Regions from separate parts of the Nocardia sp. NPDC052566 genome, predicted to be linked through region 1. Evidence: riboswitches for the same ligand, from Rfam matches in the RefSeq annotation. Region 1 holds a riboswitch; each other region holds the start of a gene.

The links. A riboswitch is a leader RNA that binds a small molecule or an ion and turns the genes downstream of it on or off. The one in region 1 is predicted to bind S-adenosylmethionine.
Region 2: linked by a shared signal. The riboswitch ahead of ACIG5A_RS13980 (amino acid ABC transporter permease) and the one ahead of ACIG5A_RS20160 (rhodanese-like domain-containing protein) in region 1 are both predicted to bind S-adenosylmethionine.
Region 3: linked by a shared signal. The riboswitch ahead of ACIG5A_RS18660 (bifunctional o-acetylhomoserine/o-acetylserine sulfhydrylase) and the one ahead of ACIG5A_RS20160 (rhodanese-like domain-containing protein) in region 1 are both predicted to bind S-adenosylmethionine.

What each region holds. Positions count from the first base shown of each region.
Region 1 is NZ_JBIUAF010000004.1:101,431-105,627, reverse strand. Features, by position in the region: gene ACIG5A_RS20170 (FAD-dependent oxidoreductase) at 47-1,435, opposite strand; gene ACIG5A_RS20165 (hypothetical protein) at 1,696-2,142, shown strand; SAM riboswitch class IV at 2,206-2,321, shown strand; gene ACIG5A_RS20160 (rhodanese-like domain-containing protein) at 2,432-2,848, shown strand; gene ACIG5A_RS20155 (O-succinylhomoserine sulfhydrylase) at 2,889-4,103, shown strand; gene ACIG5A_RS20150 (RpiB/LacA/LacB family sugar-phosphate isomerase) at 4,188-4,197, shown strand, end outside.
Region 2 is NZ_JBIUAF010000002.1:1,503,137-1,507,333, forward strand. Features, by position in the region: gene ACIG5A_RS13970 (ABC transporter substrate-binding protein) at 1-612, opposite strand, end outside; gene ACIG5A_RS13975 (amino acid ABC transporter ATP-binding protein) at 632-1,405, opposite strand; gene ACIG5A_RS13980 (amino acid ABC transporter permease) at 1,402-2,382, opposite strand; SAM riboswitch class I at 2,562-2,654, opposite strand; gene ACIG5A_RS13985 (glycosyltransferase) at 3,371-4,197, opposite strand, start outside.
Region 3 is NZ_JBIUAF010000003.1:1,073,093-1,077,289, reverse strand. Features, by position in the region: gene ACIG5A_RS18670 (MFS transporter) at 1-1,443, opposite strand, end outside; gene ACIG5A_RS18665 (TetR/AcrR family transcriptional regulator) at 1,576-2,355, shown strand; SAM riboswitch class IV at 2,403-2,513, shown strand; gene ACIG5A_RS18660 (bifunctional o-acetylhomoserine/o-acetylserine sulfhydrylase) at 2,597-3,925, shown strand; gene ACIG5A_RS18655 (homoserine O-acetyltransferase) at 4,041-4,197, shown strand, end outside.

The sequences.
Region 1 (4,197 bases):
TGCCGCTCCCTCGTCGCGGCGTGTTCGCCGCCCCGGGAGTGGTGCGTCAGACCTTGTGCGGCTCGCTGGCGCGCAGCATGTCTTCGCGCTCCACGACCTTGACCCGCTCGCGGCCCTCCGGCTCGCCGAGCGCGCGCTCGTGCGCGTCCAGGCGGTACCAGCCGTCCCAGGTGGTGAACGGAATGCCCTTGGACTCCAGGAATTCGGTGACGGCCTCGAGTTCGGGCTTCGGCGCCGGGGTGAAGTTCGCGCTGTCGTCGAGCAGGCAGGCCACCGTCTCGTTGGCGTCGCCCTTGGTGTGGCCGATCAGGCCGACCGGGCCGCGCTTGATCCAGCCGGTGACGTAGGTGGCGGGCATGTAGCGTGCCGCGCCGTCGGCGTCCTCGTCGCCGATCACGCGACCGGCCTCGTTCGGCACGGTGCCCGCCTGCTCGTCGAACGGCAGGTTGGTGATGTTCTGCGACAGGTAGCCGACCGCGCGGTACACGGCCTGGATATCCCACTCCTTGAAAACGCCTGTGCCCTTGACGTTTCCGGTGCCGTCGAGCTGGGTGCGCTCGGTGCGCAGGCCGACGACCTTGCCGTCCGCGCCGAGCACCTCGGCGGGCGACTCGAAGAAGTGCAGGTACAGCTTGTGCGGCCGGTTGCCCGCATCGCGAATCGCCCACTGCTCCAGCGTGTTGGCGACCATGTCGACCTGCTTGGAGTGGCGGCGCGCTGCCTCGGAGCCCTCGTCGTAATCGATGTCCTCGGGGTCGACGATGACCTCGATGGTCGGCGAGTGGTCGAGCTCGCGCAGTTCCAGCGGGGTGAACTTGGCCTGCGCGGGACCGCGGCGGCCGAACACGTGCACCTCGAGCGCCTTGTTGGCCTTGAGGCCCGCGTAGACGTTCGGCGGGATCTCGGTGGGCAGCAGTTCGTCACCGGTCTTGGCCAGCACGCGCGCGACGTCGAGCGCGACGTTGCCGACGCCGAGCACCGCGACCTTCTCGGCCTCGAGCGGCCACTCGCGCGGCACGTCCGGGTGGCCGTCGTACCAGGAGACGAAATCGGCGGCGCCGTGGCTGCCGTCCAGGTCGATGCCCGGGATGTCGAGTGCGCGGTCGGCGTTCGCGCCGGTCGAGAAGATCACCGCGTCGTAGAACGTGCGCAGGTCGTCGAGGGTGATGTCGACGCCGTAGTCGATATTGCCGAGCAGGCGGACCTGCGGCTTGTCGAGCACCTTGTGCAGTGCGGTGATGATGCCCTTGATGCGCGGGTGGTCCGGTGCGACGCCGTAGCGGATCAGGCCGAACGGCGCGGGCATGCGCTCGTACAGGTCGATGCTCACCTCGGCGTCGGACTTCATCAGAGCGTCGGCGGCGTAGATACCGGCCGGGCCTGCGCCGACAATCGCGATGCGGAGCGGTCGGGTCCCTGCGGTCTGTTCGGTCATCTTTTACGCGCACCCTTATGGTCGAGAAAGTTAATGGCGTCCGTCTTAGCTTAGGCTAAGTTGGCGCACCGCTTGCTTGCACCTGACGATGCGGACGCTGGTGAATGCTGGCTCGTGGCTACGGTCCCAGGTCGCCGCGGTTGTGAGCTGTCGTTATGGCTATGACAGCAGGCCGTGGTCTCGCGATTCTATCGGTGGTGTCACATACCTACTACCGCGGTGCGGTGAACTGGGTGGATGCCATGCGCCATCATCGACGCATGACCGAGCAGCAGCCGACCCCCGAGGACGACGAAGTCATCACCGTCGACCAGACCGACAAGCGCAGTATCGTGCCGTTCATCGCCGCCGCGGTGCTCGCCGTGGTCGTGCTCGGCGCCATCGTGGCGGGCGGGCTGCTCTCGCCCGCTGAGAAAAATGTCACAGAATCGGACAAGATCACCGCCGCGGTGCGGAATTTCGTCGAGGGCAGCAATACGACCGACCTGGTGCCGCCGCCCGGCACCGGCTGCCAGGGCTTCGATCCGAAGCGTTCACCGCTGGCCGGGCGGCCTGCCGGAAAGACCGTCGAGATCACGAAATTGGAGAATCCGGCGGTCGACGGCAATCGGGGGAAGGCCACCGTCACCGTGAAGATCGATGGCGCGGAGACCACCTCGACCTGGAATCTGACGCGCTCGGGCGACAAGTGGCTGGTCTGCAACTGAGTATTCCCGCACTTTGAGAGGGCGTTTGACACGGCGGCACTCGTCGTTGCAATCTCAACCGAAGGTCATGAGTGCCAGTTCCAAGCCCCGGCTAGCTGGTCGGCAACCCTCCTCCGCGGTGGGGTGCTCCGGGTGACGACCTGGCCGTGCGCCGAACCCGGGCGCGGCAAGTGCGGATTCCACAGGAGGTCCACATGAGTGACCATTACACACTCCTCGCTTACTCGTCTCGAACCATCAAATGCACGCCTTCGACGCAAGGCGAGTCGCGTCTCAAGGAGGTCGTGCAGTGAGTTATGCCGGTGACATCACCCCGCAGCAGGCCTGGGAGCTATTGCGGGACAACCAGGAAGCCGTCCTCGTCGACGTGCGCACCGAGGCGGAATGGCGCTTCGTCGGCGTGCCCGACACCAGCTCGATCGAGCGGCCCACCGTGCTGATCGAATGGGTGGACGGCACCGGAACGCGCAACGGCGCGTTCGCCGAGCAGCTCAGCGAGGCGCTCGACGGCCGCGACAAGGAGGCGCCCGTCGTCTTCCTGTGTCGTTCCGGTCAGCGCTCCCAGGGGGCGGCCACCGTCGCGACCGGGCTCGGATTCGGCCACTCCTACAACGTGCTAGAGGGTTTCGAAGGCGGACTCGACGCCTCCGGGCACCGCGGCGGCACGGGCTGGCGCGCCATCGGGCTGCCGTGGCGGCAGTCATGAGCAACGTGTGCTGTTCGTGCTCGGCCGATAGGAGCCAATCGTGATTACCGGTGGTGCGTTCGACAAGCCGCTGCCCGAAGGCGTCGGCCCGGCGACGCTCGGCGTCCGAGGCGGCTTGCGCCGCTCCGGATTCGAGGAGACCGGCGAGGCGCTGTACCTGACCTCCGGCTTCGTCTACGAGAGCGCCGAGGCGGCCGAGGCCGCGTTCACCGGCGAGATCGAGCATTTCGTCTACTCCCGCTACGGCAACCCGACGGTGGCCATGTTCGAGGAGCGGCTGCGCCTGATCGACGGCGCCGAAGCCTGTTTCGCGACGGCGAGCGGTATGTCGGCCGTATTCACCGCGCTCGGTGCGCTTTTGGGCGCGGGCGATCGACTTGTCGCCGCGCGCAGCCTGTTCGGCTCGTGCTTCGTGGTCTGCAACGAGATCCTGCCCCGGTGGGGAGTCGAGACCGTCTTCGTCGACGGTGACGATCTGGACCAGTGGGAGCAGGCGCTTTCGGTGCCGACCCAGGCCGTGTTCTTCGAGACGCCCGCCAACCCGATGCAGACACTCGTCGACGTCCGCCGGGTGACCGAGCTGGCCCATGCCGCGGGCGCGAAAGTGGTGCTGGACAACGTCTTCGCCACGCCATTGCTGCAGCGCGGCTTCGAGCTCGGCGCGGATGTCGTCGTCTACTCGGGCACCAAGCACATCGACGGCCAGGGCCGGGTGCTCGGTGGCGCGATCCTCGGCGCGCAGGACTACATCGACGGTCCGGTGAAACAGCTGATGCGCCATACCGGTCCGGCGCTGAGCCCGTTCAACGCGTGGACCTTGCTCAAGGGCTTGGAAACCATGCCGCTGCGGGTGCGCCATGCCACCGACTCCGCGCTGCGCGTCGCGCAGTTCCTGGAGGGCAACGACGCGGTCTCCTGGGTGAAATACCCGTTCCTGGAATCACATCCGCAATACGACCTGGCCACCAGCCAGATGAGCGGCGGCGGCACCGTGGTCACCTTCGAGCTGAACGCGCCTGCGGACGAGGCCAAGAAGCGTGCCTTCGAGGTGCTCAACCGGCTGCGGATCGTCGACATCTCCAACAATCTCGGCGACTCCAAAACCTTGATCACCCACCCGGCCACCACGACGCACCGCGCCATGGGCCCGGAGGGTCGCGCCACCATCGGTCTCACCGACGGCGTCGTCCGCATCTCGATCGGCCTGGAAGACGTCGAGGACCTCCTCGGCGACCTCGACCACGCTCTGAGCTAGCCACCGGTTTCGTCGAAGGCGCGGGTTCCCTCGGGGCCCGCGCCTTTCGCGTCCTGCTGGAATCGCGCCGATTACCCTTGTGACATGCGGATAT
Region 2 (4,197 bases), on a different contig from region 1:
CAGGCCCTCGGCGCGGTTCTGCTCGTTCCACTTCAGCAGCAGCTGCTCCTGGTTGGTCGCGGTGCCGACACCGATTCGCTTGCCCGCCAGTGACTTACGGTCCTTGTAGTCGAGGGTGCTCGACTGCGGCACCTCCAGCGCGACGGTGTCGGTGCGGTAGGTGGCGAAATCGTATTTCTCCTTGCGCTCCTCGGTAACCGTCACGTTGGAGATGAACACGTCCGCCTCGCCGGAATCGACGCGAACGAAGTTCTGCGACCAATCCGCCACCTGGACATCGACTTTCAGGCCGAGCTTGTCGGCGACGAGTGTCGCGAAGTCGATTTCGGAGCCGATCACCGTCTTGTCGTCGTTGGCGTAGAAGCGCAGCGGCGGCACGGTGCCCGACGATCCGGTGACCAGCAGGACGCCGCGATCGCGAATGGCCTGCGGGACAAGGGCGGCGATGTCGTCGACCTTGGCCGCACGTACCCGTCCGGTTTGTGCGGCGCTCAGGTCATAGGTGACCGAGCCCGCGGTCTGCGTCGTCGCGTCCGCGTCGGGATCGTTGCCGCAGCCGGTGGCCAGCACGGCGACCGTAGCGACAATGCCGATCAGGGCGGGGATTCTCATCGGGTACCTGTTCATGGGATCAACGGACTCGGGAAAGGAAGGCGCGGGTGCGCGGGTGCTGCGGATCGTCGAGCACCGCGGCGGGCGGGCCCTGTTCGACGATCGCGCCCGCGTCGAGGAACACCACGGTGTCGGCGACCTCACGGGCGAAACCGATTTCGTGCGTGACGATCACCAGCGCGGTGCCGCCGTGCGCGAGATCGCGGATGACATCGAGGACTTCGCCGACCAGCTCGGGATCGAGGGCGGAGGTCGGCTCGTCGAAGAGGATGACCGGCGGCCGCAACGCGAGCGCCCTCGCGATGGCGACGCGCTGCTGCTGCCCGCCGGAGAGCCTGCGCGGATAGGCGTCGGCGAGTTCACCGATGCCGACGCGTTCCAGCAGGGTCCGCGCCTCCCGCTCGACCTCGGCGCGCGGGCGGCGCTGCGCGGAAATCGGTGCGAGCGCGACGTTTTCCAGCGCGGTCAGATGCGGGAACAGGTTGAACTGCTGGAAGACGAACCCGATCCTGGACCGTTGCCTGCGCACCTCGGTCTCGGACAGCGCGTGCAACTTGTTGCCGCGCAACCGGTATCCGATCAGCTCACCGTCGATGTACACGGTGCCCGCGTCGAGCGTCTCGAGATGGTTGAGCACGCGCAGCAGAGTGGATTTACCGGAGCCGGACGGGCCGATCACGGCGACCACCTCGCCGGTGCGCACGGTCAGATCGATACCGCGCAGCACCTCGGTGGTGCCGAAGGATTTCCGCACGCCGGTGACATGCACCGCCGGTGTGCTCGGCGCCGTCATCGGGTGGCTCCGCGCGGTGCGGCCGCGCTCGCGGCGGCGATGTCACGGACCTTCTGCCGCACTCGTTGCAGCGGTGTCGGCGGTGGCGTGCGATGCGCGCCCTTCGCGTAATGCCGCTCGATGTAGTACTGCGCGACCGACAGGATCGTGGTCAGCACGATGTACCAGACCGTGGCAACCATCAACAGCGGCACCACCCGGCCGCTGCGGCCGTAGATCACCTGCACCTGGTAGAACAGCTCGGCGATCGCCATCACCGACACGATCGAGGTGCCCTTGAACAGGCTGATCACCTCGTTGGTGGCATTGGGCAGGATCGAGCGCATCGCCTGCGGCACCACGATGGTGCGGAACTGCCGCCAGCGCGGCAGGCCGAGCGCCGCGGCCGCCTCCAGCTGGCCGTCATCGACGGAAAGGAAGCCCGCGCGGATGATCTCGGCCGAATACGCCGCCTGATGCAGCGCGAGACCGATCACCGCCGCGCTGAACCCGCTGATCACCCCGTTCACCTCGAAGCTGAAAAAGGCTGGGCCGAACGGGATCCCGACCGAGAGCCGCTGATACAGGTAGGCGATGTTGAACCAGAACAGCAGCTGCACGATCAGCGGAATCGAACGGAACGCCCAGATGTAGACCCATGAGATCACCCGCAGCACCGGGTTGTTCGACAGTCGTGCCACCGCGAGCAGGGTGCCGAGTAGGAAGCCGAGCGCCGTACCCCACAGGGTCAGCTCGAGCGTCACCTTCAGCGCCGAGAGCACCGATTGCGCGGTGAAGTACTTCGCGAAAGTCGGCCAGTCCCAGCCGGGATTGGTGACGAGCCCGTGCGCGAACTGGGCGAGCAGCACCAGTATGGCGGCGCTGACCACCCAGCGCCACGGATGACGGGCGTTGGCCACCGTCGGCGGCGCGTCGGCCACCGAGCGCGCGCCCGAAATGCCGGGTATCGCGACATCGGGTGCGAGAGACGCATTCATAGCGGGGATCCCAAACAGGAGAACGAACGAGACCGTGCCCTCGGGCCGGTCGCATCACCCGGCCAGCGACGGGTGCACAGTCTGGCTGCGTCTCACCGGCAACAGCCGGTCGAGGTGATCCGGCACTGATCGATATGCCGCCGCCTGGAGAAATCGATGGTGCGGTAGTTCATTTCGTTCCTCCATCGTTCCCGGCGGAAGCACCCGCACCCGCGAACGGGGGGTTGCTGCGACGTCATAGAGCCAGGTCTCTCGATCGCTCTGGATGGTCTGCACGCGTCGGAAGGCGCGCCGAAGAATAATGCGCCCCGAGAAGACCGCCCGGAAGGGTAGAAATCACGCTGAACGTAGCCCTTGCCGCCACCCCCCATTTCAGCGATAGTTGCCCCGCGCTCGACGAACACCCGCAACACATGCCACACGCCACCCGGTTGCCCCGCCCCGACCGCACTGCAACTACCGCGATATTCCGTGCGCGGCGGAGACAAGTGCGCGCGACAACACTGCCCCCGGATGCACTCCGCGGCCTGCCCCCTTCCCTCGAGCACATACCCGCAACTCTTGCCGCACACCAATCGCGCCGCCGCGCCGCAGTTATCCCATTACCCCCTGCGCGTCAGACAAATGAGCGCGCGAGACTGCCCTGATCCAGCGCCGAATCCCCTCCGCCGCCCGCCCCTTCTGTCGAGCGCAGTCGAATGGCCGTGCGACACGCGATGTAGGGCGGCCATTCGACTGCGCTCGACGAACGTCCGCAACTATTACTGCCCGCAAGCTAGGTGCCGCGCACGGATGGTGGCGCCCCGCTGCGGTTCTCGCGTTATTCCGTGCGCGGCAGATGAATGAGTGCACGGGCCGCGTTGGTTCGGTTTCGCACCCGGCCGCGGATGCGCTCCGCCGCTCACTCTCTTGTGCCGAGCGCAGTCGAATGGCCGTGCGACACGCCGTGCAGGGCGGCTATTCGACTGCGCTCGGCGATGGGGCGTGGTCAGTGGGGTGCGGTGAGGGGGCGGCCTTTCCATTGGAGGGCGGCGCGACGGTTCGCTTGGTGCGAGCGGGTCCAGAGGCGTAGGTAGGCGGCGATGGAGAGGGGGTGGGCCAGGGCGGCGAGGAGGTCGGGGCGGGTGATGGGGGCGCCGCGTTCGGTGGCGCGGGCGAGTAGGCGGGCGGTGACGGCGGCGAGGTATCCGGCGAGCCCGGCGCGGCGGGTTGCGCCCTTGCCGCACAGGGCGGCCAGGGGTGGTAGCCAATAGGCAAGAGCGGCAACGGTTCCCACCGCGGCACCGCCGAGGCGGGAACCGCCGTAGGCGGACCATAGCCAGCGGGTGTAGCCGGATTCGAGCTCGGTTGCGTCGCAGTACATTCGGGTGCTTGCCAGATCTCCGGCGGCGACCAGTGCGGTGCGGCGGCCCGAACGGCGCAGGGCGCGTGCGATATCCAGGTCTTCGGTAGGACTGGCGGCGACCGCGGCGTGGCCGCCGATGGCCCGGTAGGCGGCGGTATCGAAGACGAGGAACTGTCCGCAGGCCACCGCGGTGGCGGGGCGCAGGCTGCGGTTGGCGAGTGTCATCGGCAGCGATGACGCCCACGACCAGCACAGCAGCGGCTGCACCAGCGCCTCGGATACCGAACCGAAGTCCTGACGCGGCCATGGGGACAGCAGTGCGCCGCCCTGTCTGCGCAATTCGCTTGCCGCGCTTGCGATCGCGGCGGGCGCCAGCCGCACGTCGGCATCGAGGAAGATCAGTACCGGGGTCGTCACATCCTCGGCCAGCCTGGCGCAGGCCGCGGCTTTTCCGGTCCAGCCGGGCGCAG
Region 3 (4,197 bases), on a different contig from region 1:
CGACGGCTTGTCCCGGATCATGAACGCGATCACCGGCACGGCGGCGAGGAAGAATCCGGCGCCGACGTAGAACGCCACGTCGTAGCTGTGGATCGAGGCGCGGGCGATCAGGTTGTCGATCGTCGCGTGACCCTCGGCGTAGGACTTGGCGGCCTGCACCGAGATCGTGGTCAGCAGCGCGGTGCCGACCGCGCCGCCCACCTGCTGCGCCGCGTTGAGCAGCGCGCTGGCCACGCCCGAGTCCTCCTCCTCGACCTGGTGCAGCGCCACCGTCTGCATGCCGACGAACAGCGGGCCCATGCCGAGCGCGATCAGCACCTGGGCGGGCAGCACGCTCGCCGCGTAGCTGTCGCCGTAGCCGAGCTGGGCGAGGAACAGCAGGCCTGCCACGCCGAGCACGGCGCCGACGACCATCAGCGGCCGCGGGCCGAACTTGGGCAGCAGCGCGCTGGTGATGCCCGCGGAGATCGCGATGCCCGCCGGGAACGGCAGGAAGGCGAGGCCCGCCTTCATCGACGAGTATCCGAGCGTGACCTGGAAGTAGTAGCTCAGGAACAGGAACATCGCGAACATGGCGATGGGCACGAGCAGCGCGGCGAGGAAGGCGCCGCCACGGTTGATCTCACCCGGAATGTGCAGTGGCAGCAGCGGATTCGCCGAACGCCGTTCGATCGACACGAAGGCGGCGAGCAGCGCGACACCGACGACGAGCAGGCCGAGGGTACTGCCGGCCAGCCAGCCGTCCTCCGCGGCGCGGGTGAAGCCGAACACGATCGCGATCAGGCCGAGCGTCACGGTGACCGCGCCAGGCACGTCGTAACCGCCGGTCCGCGGAGCGGGCACATCCTTCACCACCCACGCCAGCGCACCGATCAGGGCGAGCAGCGCGATCGGGGTGTTCACCAGCAGGCACCAGCGCCACGAGGCGTATTCGGTGAGCGCGCCACCGGCGATCAAGCCGAGCGCCGCGCCGCCCGCGGAGATGCCCGCGAACACACCGAACGCCTTCGCGCGCTCACCGGGCTCGGTGAAGGTCACCGAGAGCAGCGACAGCGCCGCAGGCGCGAGCAACGCCGCGAACGCGCCCTGCAGCGCACGCCCGGCGAACATCTCGATGCCGTTCTGCGCCAAGCCGGCCAGCGCGGACGCCGCCGCGAAGCCGACGAGACCGACGATGAAGATCTTGCGCCTGCCGACGTAGTCGGCGAGGCGGCCGCCGAGCAGCAGCAGGCCGCCGAAGATCAGCGTGTACGCGGTGAGCATCCACTGCTTGTTGCTGTCGCTGATGTCGAGGTCGTGCTGCGCGAACGGCAGCGAAATGGTCACGATGGTGGCGTCGAGCACCACCATGAGCTGGGCCAATGCGATGACCCCCAGGGCGAACCAGCGCGCCCTGCTGTCTTGCTTCCCCGGAACTGCCCCCACCGGTGCGGTCTCCGCCACCTTCGTCTCCTCATCTCTCACTTACCGAGCCATACTGTCATTTGGCGACATTTGTCGTCAAGAGCAAAATGTCAGCCTCAGACATTTGACGGTTACGGACAGAAGAACGGCCGGTTGCGATAGGCTGTGCGCATGCTCGAGTCACCAGCGCAGACCGGCGAGAGCGTCATCGCGGACCCGACCGCGAGCGCCGAGAACACCGCCGCCGACCAGCCAGCAGCAAATCGAAAGCAACCCATCGGCCCGGTCGGCGACCAGCCCGCACAGCTCGGCCTGCGTGAACGCAAGAAGCAGCAGACCCGCACGCGGATCATCGAGGTGGCACTCGATCTCTGCGCCGCGCACGGCTTCGACGCGACGACACTCGAGCAGATCGCCAACGCGGCCGATATCTCCGCGCGCACCATCAACCGGTACTTCGAGACGAAAGAGGACATCATCCTCGGGCCGGTCTTCGACTTCGGCCGCGAGGTCGCCGAGGCGCTGCGCGGGCTACCGCCGCGCGACAACCAGCTGGAGTCGCTCTGCGAGGCCTTCCTACAGGTGGTCGATCGGGCCGCGCTCGGCGAGGGTCCGGTGCCGTTCCGGCAGTTCCAGCAGCTGCAGCGGATCATGCGCGCCACACCGTCGGTGGCCGCGCGGCAGCACGAATTCGTCGAATCCAAGAACGCGGCGCTCACCGACGTACTCGCCGAACGGCTCGGCGTCGCGCGCGACGCGATGTCGGTGCGGATGGTCCTGTCCACCTGGCAGCTGATCGGCCAGCTCGGCATGGAGTGCTCCGTCGACGCGGTGATCGCCACCGATCTGCCCAATGCGGCCGAGGCCGCTCGTTCCGCGCTCACGACCGCCTACGACGAGTTCGTGCGTAGCTGTGGCGGGGCACGACCCGTCGACGCGTTCGTGAAATAGCGGACAGATTTCGATCGTCGCGCCGCCGCCGGTTACCATGTGCGTCAGGTCATGAGTGCCAGCGCGAAGCCCCGGCTCGCTGGTCGGCAACCCTCCAGCTGCGGTGGGGTGCTCCGGGTGATGACCGGGCTCCCGATGGTCGGGAGCAAGCGCGCTGTCAGGAGGTTCGTCGAAATGTGTTGTTGTCCACACACACCTCGATAACAGACCTTCCTGCGCACACATCAGTTGGAGTTGAGACATGAGTGACCCCATCGCGCCCGCGTTCGACCCCGCGCTCTGGTCCTTCGAGACCAAGCAGATCCACGCGGGCCAGACACCGGACGAGAGCACCGGCGCCCGCGCACTGCCGATCTACCAGACGACGTCCTACGCGTTCCGGGACACCGATCACGCGGCCGCGCTGTTCGGGCTGGCCGAGCCGGGCAATATCTACACCCGGATCATGAACCCCACTCAGGACGTGGTCGAGCAGCGCATCGCCGCGCTGGAGGGTGGCGTCGCGGCGCTGCTGCTCGCCTCCGGGCAGGCCGCGGAGACCTACGCGATCCTGAACCTGGCCTCGGCGGGCGATCACATCGTGTCGAGCCCGCATCTCTACGGCGGCACCTACAACCTCTTCCACTACTCGCTGCCCAAGCTCGGCATCGAGGTCTCCTTCGTGGACGACCCGGACGATCTGGCGCAGTGGCAGGCCGCCGTCCGCCCGAACACCAAGGCGTTCTACGGCGAGACCATCGCCAACCCGAGCAGCGCGGTGCTCGACATTCCCGGCATCTCCGGTGTCGCGCACGCGGCCGGGCTGCCGCTGATCGTCGACAACACCGTCGCGACGCCGTATCTGATCCAGCCGCTGGCGCACGGCGCCGACATCGTTGTGCATTCGGCGACCAAGTACCTCGGCGGCCACGGCGCCGCGGTGGCCGGCGTGATCGTCGACGGCGGCGCCTTCGACTGGACCGTGCGCGACGCGAACGGCGAGCCGCGCTACCCCGGCTTCACCACCCCGGATCCCAGCTACCACGGCGCGGTGTTCGCCGATCTCGGCGCGCCCGCCTTCGCGCTCAAGGCGCGCGTGCAGCTGCTGCGCGATCTCGGCGCGGCGATCTCGCCGTTCAACGCGTTCCTGATCAGCCAGGGCATCGAGACACTGAGCCTGCGCATCGAGCGGCACGTGGCCAACGCGCAGGCGGTGGCCGAGTTCCTGTCGACGCATCCCTCGGTCGACGCGGTGTACTACGCGGGCCTGCCGGATTCGCCCTGGTACGACCGCGCCAGGCAACTCGCGCCGAAGGGCGCGGGCGCGATCGTCGCGTTCGAACTGCGCGGCGGTGTCGACGCGGGCAAGAAATTCGTGGACGCGTTAGCCCTGCACAGCCACGTAGCTAACATCGGGGATGTGCGTTCCCTGGTGATCCACCCGGCATCGACCACGCACTCGCAGCTGACGCCGGCGGAGCAGCTCGCCGCGGGCGTCACGCCTGGGCTGGTCCGGCTCGCGGTGGGCATCGAGGGGATCGCCGACATCCTGGCCGATCTGCGGGCCGGCTTCACGGCGGCGGCATCATGAGCGCGCGCAGCGAGCGAACCGAAGACACAGCACCCCCGGGCGCGACGGAGCCGAGCGCCAGCGAGGCGGAGGCGTGACCGTGGATACCCAACCGAGCACTTTCCGGTCGTCCGGGGTGGCGCTGCCACCCCCGGACGGGCGGCTCGGCATCATCCCGATCGGGTCGGTCCGGCTGGAGAGCGGCGCCGTCATTCCGGACGTGCACCTGGCCGTGCAGCGCTGGGGCGAGCTGTCCCCCGCGCTGGACAATGTGGTGCTCGTCGAGCACGCGC